Regions from separate parts of the Citrobacter freundii complex sp. 2025EL-00176 genome, predicted to be linked through region 2. Evidence: predicted binding sites of a transcription regulator. Region 2 holds the regulator's gene; each other region holds the start of a gene.
The links. Region 2 encodes PurR, which represses purine synthesis genes. Its sites were predicted from a motif close to CANGCAAACGTTTGCNTG; they were not measured.
Positions count from the first base shown of each region.

Region 1 (2,207 bases), on a different contig from region 2:
GCACCGGAGTAGTCAAACTCACACGCCTGACCGATAACAATCGGGCCCGCGCCCAGAATCAGGATACTTTTTATATCTGTACGTTTTGGCATGGCTCTTATTACTCCTGATTATTTCGCGGACTGACGGTATTGCTCAATTAACTCGATAAAATGGTCGAACAGCGGCGCAGCGTCGTGCGGGCCTGGGCTCGCCTCGGGGTGGCCCTGGAAGCTGAACGCCGGTTTATCGGTACGATGAATGCCTTGCAGGGTGCCGTCGAACAGGGATTTATGGGTTACGCGCAGGTTGGCTGGCAGCGAGTCTTCATCCACCGCAAAGCCGTGGTTCTGCGCAGTGATCATCACCACATTCTTATCCATGTCTTTCACCGGGTGGTTACCACCGTGGTGACCAAATTTCATCTTGATGGTCTTCGCACCGCTCGCCAGCGCCAGCAGCTGATGGCCGAGGCAGATGCCAAATACCGGAATGTCGGTCTGGAGGAATTTCTCAATCGCCGCGATGGCATAGTCGCACGGCGCCGGGTCACCAGGGCCGTTAGACAGGAAGATACCGTCCGGATTCATCTTCAGCACGTCTTCCGCGGAGGTTTTCGCCGGTACCACCGTCAGGCGGCAGCCGCGATCTACCAGCATGCGCAGAATATTGCGCTTGGCGCCAAAATCGTAGGCCACCACGTGGAACGGCAGCTCTTCTGCGGATTTCGCTTCCGGCAGGTCACCCGCCAGCGTCCAGCTACCCTGCGTCCAGCTGTAGGATTCAGCGGTGGTCACTTCTTTTGCCAGGTCCATCCCATTCAGGCCCGGGAACGCTTTGGCTTTTTCTAAGGCCAGCGTAGCATCCAGATTATCGCCTGCGATGATGCAGCCGTTCTGAGCGCCTTTTTCACGCAGCAGACGGGTCAACTTACGGGTATCGATATCGGCAATCGCCACGATGTTATGGCGCTTGAGGTAAGAAGAGAGGTCTTCGGTGTTGCGGTAGTTGCTGGCAATCAGCGGCAGGTCGCGAATGACCAGACCCTGAGCGTGTACCTGAGAAGATTCTGCATCGGCTTCATTGGTGCCGACATTACCGATATGAGGATAAGTAAGAGTGACGATTTGGCGGGAATAGGAAGGATCAGTGAGGATTTCTTGATAACCGGTCATTGAAGTATTGAAAACGACTTCCCCAACCGCCGAACCTGTTGCCCCTATGGCCCGACCGTGAAACTGGGTTCCGTCTTCCAGAACCAATAGCGCTGACTTAATCAAAACACCCTCCAGAGAATATTCACTCACTTTATTTGCATATTAATTCATTAACAGCTCATGAATCAATGCAAATTTGCTTACCTATGGATTTCTGGCAAACGGCGGCATTCTAGAGATAGCCCACGTAAAAGTCTACCCAAAAGGGCAATTTTTATTATTATTTTACGTCACTGGGATAAATCACTCGATTTAACAGGCAAAAAGATCAGCTAACTCAGGGTGGAAAACGCTTGCGGAAGGTAAAGAGTGTAAAAACCGGAAGAGCGATAGAAAAAAGTGGACCATTTGGTCAAAATTTACATTGAGATAACAGAATAAAGCAGAAAGATATAGATAAATACGAGTTTAAACAAAAAACTAAATTAAAAAACTAAAAATTAAAGGGCAATAAAATATTGCCCTATGTAATCAAATAATTATGATTACCATAACCACATCACGAAGGGTAACAAAACCTATAAACTGCGTAAATCAAGCACATCTTTCATATCAAAAAGACCATTTGACTTAGACTTCAGCCAAATCGCCGATCTCACTGCGCCATTGGCAAAGGTCATGCGGCTGGACGCTTTATGGGTGATTTCAATACGCTCGCCAATATCGGCAAACATGGCGGTATGTTCACCGACAATGTCACCGGCGCGTACGGTCGCAAAACCAATCGTGCCCGGTACGCGCTCGCCGGTGTAACCTTCGCGCGAGTAGACCGCGCAGTCTTTCAAATCTTTATCCAACGCCCCGGCGATCGCCTCGCCCATCGCCAGCGCCGTTCCCGACGGGGCATCCACTTTGTGGCGGTGGTGCGCTTCGATAATCTCGATATCGGTATAGTCACCCATCACTTTCGCCGCCTTCTCCAGCAGCTTCAGCATGACGTTAACGCCGACGCTAAAGTTGGCAGCGAAAACGATAGCAATCTCCTGCGCGGCATCGCGAATAGCCTGTTTA
Region 1 covers NZ_JBRYHT010000006.1:70,674-72,880, reverse strand. Annotated here, with positions in the region: gene carB (carbamoyl-phosphate synthase large subunit) at 1-92, opposite strand, end outside; gene carA (glutamine-hydrolyzing carbamoyl-phosphate synthase small subunit) at 111-1,259, opposite strand; gene dapB (4-hydroxy-tetrahydrodipicolinate reductase) at 1,715-2,207, opposite strand, start outside.
Region 1: the regulator PurR is predicted to act here: its motif matches at 1,351-1,368, upstream of carA (glutamine-hydrolyzing carbamoyl-phosphate synthase small subunit).

Region 2 (2,207 bases):
CGCCAACGGCTGGCGAGGACAACTGGCGATCGCGGTAGATAACATTGTTCGCCCCGAACGTACCCGGCAGATGATTGTGGATTTCTATCGTCACTTTGATGATGTCGAACTGCTGGTTTTTCAGGAAGTGTTTAATGGCGTCTGGGACGCGCTTTCAGATGGGCGCGTAGAGCTGGCTATTGGCGCCACGCAGGCCATTCCGGTAGGGGGGCGCTATACCTTCCGCGACATGGGCATGCTGAGCTGGAGCTGCGTGGTGGCCAGCCATCATCCGCTGGCGTCAATGTCGGGGCCGCTAAGCGATGATACGTTGCGCAACTGGCCGTCGCTGGTGCGCGAAGATACCTCGCGTACATTGCCGAAACGTATTACCTGGTTACTGGATAACCAAAAGCGCGTTGTGGTTCCTGACTGGGAATCTTCAGCGACCTGCTTGTCTGCGGGATTGTGTGTGGGCATGGTACCAACACATTTTGCCAAACCGTGGATTGATAGCGGTAAATGGGTCTCGTTGCAGTTGGAGAATCCCTTTCCTGATGCCGCGTGTTGTCTGACATGGCAGCAGAACGACACCTCGCCCGCACTGAGCTGGTTGCTGGATTATTTAGGGGATAGCGAAACGCTGAATAAAGAATGGTTGCGGGAGCCAGATGAGGCCCCCGCACAGCAGGCTTAACGACGATAATCGCGGAATGGACCGTCAGCAACGGAGCGGCGCTCTACCAGACGCGGATGAACCTCGATCGACTGCGACTCTTCGCGTTTATTCACGATGCGGTCTAACAGCATGTTGAAGGCCGTTTCACCCAGTGAATCCTTAGGTTGGTGAATGGTCGTCAGCGCTGGCGTGAAGAAGCGGGCGTTGCGCACGTTATCATAACCGATGAGCGAGACATCCTGCGGTACGCGCAGTCCCATCTCGTCAGCAGCGCACAGCGCGCCCATCGCCATGATATCGCCACCGCAGAACACGGCGGTCGGACGATGCGACTGTGAAAGAATTTGCTGCATGGCGCGATAACCGGACTCAGGTTCAAAATCGCCCTGTACAATCCAGTTGTCGGGAACCTTAATCAGCGCTTCTTCCATCGCTTTCATAAAGCCAGCCAGACGACCGGCCCCGGTATTCCGTTCCATCGGGCCCGGGATCGCGCCAATCTCGCGATGGCCGCGTTCTATCAGATACCGACCCGCCATGTAACCGCCCTCGAAAGCGTTATCAATGACCGTATCGGTAAAATCAGCTTTAGCTTCGCCCCAATCCATCACAACCATCGGAATATGGCGATACTCTTCGAGCATCGAAAGCAGTGATTCCGGATACTCAGAACACATCACCAACAGACCATCAACACGCTTTTGCGCCATCATTGACAGATAGGCCTGCTGTTTTTCAAGGCTGTTCCATGCGTTGCCCAGAATCAGGGTATAGCCTTTCTGGAAACAGTTTTTCTCAACGGCTTCGATAATTTCGGCGAAATAGGCCGCTTCACTGCTGGTCGCCAGCAAGCCGATAGACTTGGTGTGATTCACCTTCAGGCTGCGCGCAACTGCGCTTGGAGAATAGTGCAGCTCTTTGATCGCAGCCCAAACCGCATTACGCGTTTCTTCCGCGACAAAGCGCGTCTTGTTAATTACGTGTGATACGGTTGTAGTGGAAACGTTTGCTCGCTTCGCTACATCTTTAATTGTTGCCATTACATCTCACTCCAGACCATATCCTAAGCTCCTGAGAATACTCCAGGTAAACGTTTGCCTTCACACACCCTTAACGCAACGTAGGGGTTGCGGCACGCCGGGAAAACGACACGGAACGTCAGGAAGGGGTCAATGGCCGGTACGCTAATCAAGTAAGCGTGGAATTTTGTCTGATCTTAACGAAAAGGGGAAGAGTTAAAAGCAGTTATCAATATAAATCGTGAGAGATTTTTGCTTTCAAGTGTGTAAAAATGCGCAATATCACTTTTTGTGTGGGAATAAAAAGGAGAAAACTTGATGAGCACCGATCTGAAATTTTCGTTAGTGACTACCATTATTGTTCTGGGTTTGATCGTCGCGGGTGGCCTCACCGCAGCGCTGCATTGATTTCCCCGAGGGAGTTAGCTCTCCCTCATCCTTTCCGCATCTGTTTCCCCTCTATTGTTTGCGAATAAGCAAAAGTCTTTTGCAATTTTGTTAACTTTATTAATTTTGCGATCAATGTCATG
Region 2 covers NZ_JBRYHT010000001.1:770,914-773,120, forward strand. Annotated here, with positions in the region: gene punR (DNA-binding transcriptional activator PunR) at 1-676, shown strand, start outside; gene purR (HTH-type transcriptional repressor PurR) at 673-1,698, opposite strand; gene cydH (cytochrome bd-I accessory subunit CydH) at 1,996-2,085, shown strand.

Region 3 (2,207 bases), on a different contig from region 2:
CTCGCCTACAAGACGAGAGTCAATTACCTTAGTGTCTACGGCGAAACAGAATGGGCAATGCATACGGCGTCCTGTACCTCAGTGGTTAACAGCAATCTATTTTACCCTGAACTGGCGTGACAACAAAGGCGCAGCGCTTTTGAGACAAAGGATCGATGCCTTCGTGCTCTGCGCACACTACCATTATGCTATCGCGACAATGAAGGAAGTAATCACAATGACAAGACGTTACCTAAGAATTCTCCTGGTGGGAAGCCTCTTTAGTCTTAGCGCCTGCGCGCAGCAAAGCGAAGTACGCCAGATGCATCAAAGCGTAAGCACGCTAAATAAAGAGATGACGCAGCTTAATCAGGAAACGGTAAAAATTACGCAACAAAATATGTTGAATGCCAAATCGACCAGTGGCGCCTACCTGTTACCGGGCTCCAAAACCCCTGCCCGTCTGGAGAGTCAGATCGGCACGTTACGTATGTCTCTGGTGAATATTGCGCCGAACGCCGACGGCACGCGCCTGACGCTGCGGATTCAGGGTGAATCCAATACACCTTTACCCGCCTTTAGCGCCACCGTCGAGTACGGCCAAATTCAGGGTACCACGGAGAATTATCAGGAAGTGAACGTTCAGAACCAACTGGTCAACGCCCCGGCAAGTATTCTTGCCCCCAGCGACGTAGATATTCCGTTGCAGATAAATGGTCTCTCCCCCGACCAGTTGGGATTTGTTCGCATTCACGACGTACAGCCTGTTAGCCAATAAACTTTTTCGCGGAACGTTTTGTGCGTTCCGCAACATCATTTCCGCCTCTTTTGTTACTCCCCTGACATAAGCGATATTTCTGTTAAAACTTGGCAACATTCATAGGAGCCAGTACAATTCGCCGCCTAAAGTACGCAAACGTGAACGCAATCGATTACGTAAATGATAGAACTGTGAAACAAGACATATTTTTGTGAACAATGATTTTTATAATAGGCTCCGAAGAATTACGAAATATTTAGAAACGCAATTTGCGCATTTTTCACTCCCGAAAGGGATTTCAAACAGTGGCATACATATGAAAAAAACATTACTTGCAGCCGGTGCAGTGCTGGCGCTCTCCTCGTCTTTTACTGCCAACGCAGCAGAAAATGACAAACCGCAATATCTGTCAGACTGGTGGCACCAAAGCGTCAACGTGGTGGGCAGCTACCACACCCGTTTCTCTCCGAAACTGAACAACGACGTGTATCTGGAATACGAAGCGTTTGCCAAAAAAGACTGGTTTGACTTCTATGGCTACATCGATATCCCGAAAACCTTCGACTGGGGTAACGGTAACGACAAAGGCATCTGGTCTGATGGTTCCCCGCTGTTTATGGAAATCGAACCGCGTTTCTCCATCGACAAACTGACCGGTGCTGACCTGAGCTTTGGACCGTTCAAAGAATGGTACTTCGCCAACAACTACATCTACGATATGGGTGATAACAAAGCCAGCCGCCAGAGCACCTGGTATATGGGTCTGGGTACCGATATCGACACTGGTCTGCCGATGGGTCTGTCCCTGAACGTGTATGCTAAATACCAGTGGCAGAACTATGGCGCCTCCAACGAAAACGAGTGGGATGGTTACCGTTTCAAAGTGAAATACTTTGTACCGATCACCCAGGTTTGGGGCGGTCAGTTGACCTACATCGGCTTCACCAACTTCGACTGGGGTTCAGATTTGGGTGATGATCCGAACCGCACCAGCAACTCTATCGCTTCCAGCCACGTGCTGGCGCTGAACTACGATCACTGGCACTACTCCGTAGTCGCGCGTTATTTCCATAACGGCGGCCAGTGGAAAGGTGGGGATACCCTGAACTGGGATGGTAGCGACTTCACTGCGAAATCAACCGGTTGGGGTGGTTACCTGGTTGTAGGTTACAACTTCTAATCCCGATATTTATCGCAGACAAGCCAGCTTAACCGCTGGCTTTTTTTGTTCCACAGCCAGGCTGTAATGATGATCAGTTAAGCATGTATGGAGAACGTTTTGCTCTGAATAAGTTTCCGTTCACCTTATGTGCATTGCTTCTCTGATATCGCTATACCCGTGAACGTGCAAGGGAGGCTCACCGCCACCTCCCTTGCATCCCAGGCTCCCGGCGGGAAAATCGTCGCGATGCGAGCTATTCGTCTTATGCCGTCTGCCTGTCGGGTCGGGGCCGAGCATGCGTCCATG
Region 3 covers NZ_JBRYHT010000012.1:46,955-49,161, reverse strand. Annotated here, with positions in the region: gene nrdR (transcriptional regulator NrdR) at 1-63, opposite strand, end outside; gene ACVXHP_RS19375 (SadB/YajI family lipoprotein) at 218-757, shown strand; gene ACVXHP_RS19370 (nucleoside-specific channel-forming protein Tsx) at 1,056-1,919, shown strand.
Region 3: the regulator PurR is predicted to act here: its motif matches at 901-918, upstream of ACVXHP_RS19370 (nucleoside-specific channel-forming protein Tsx).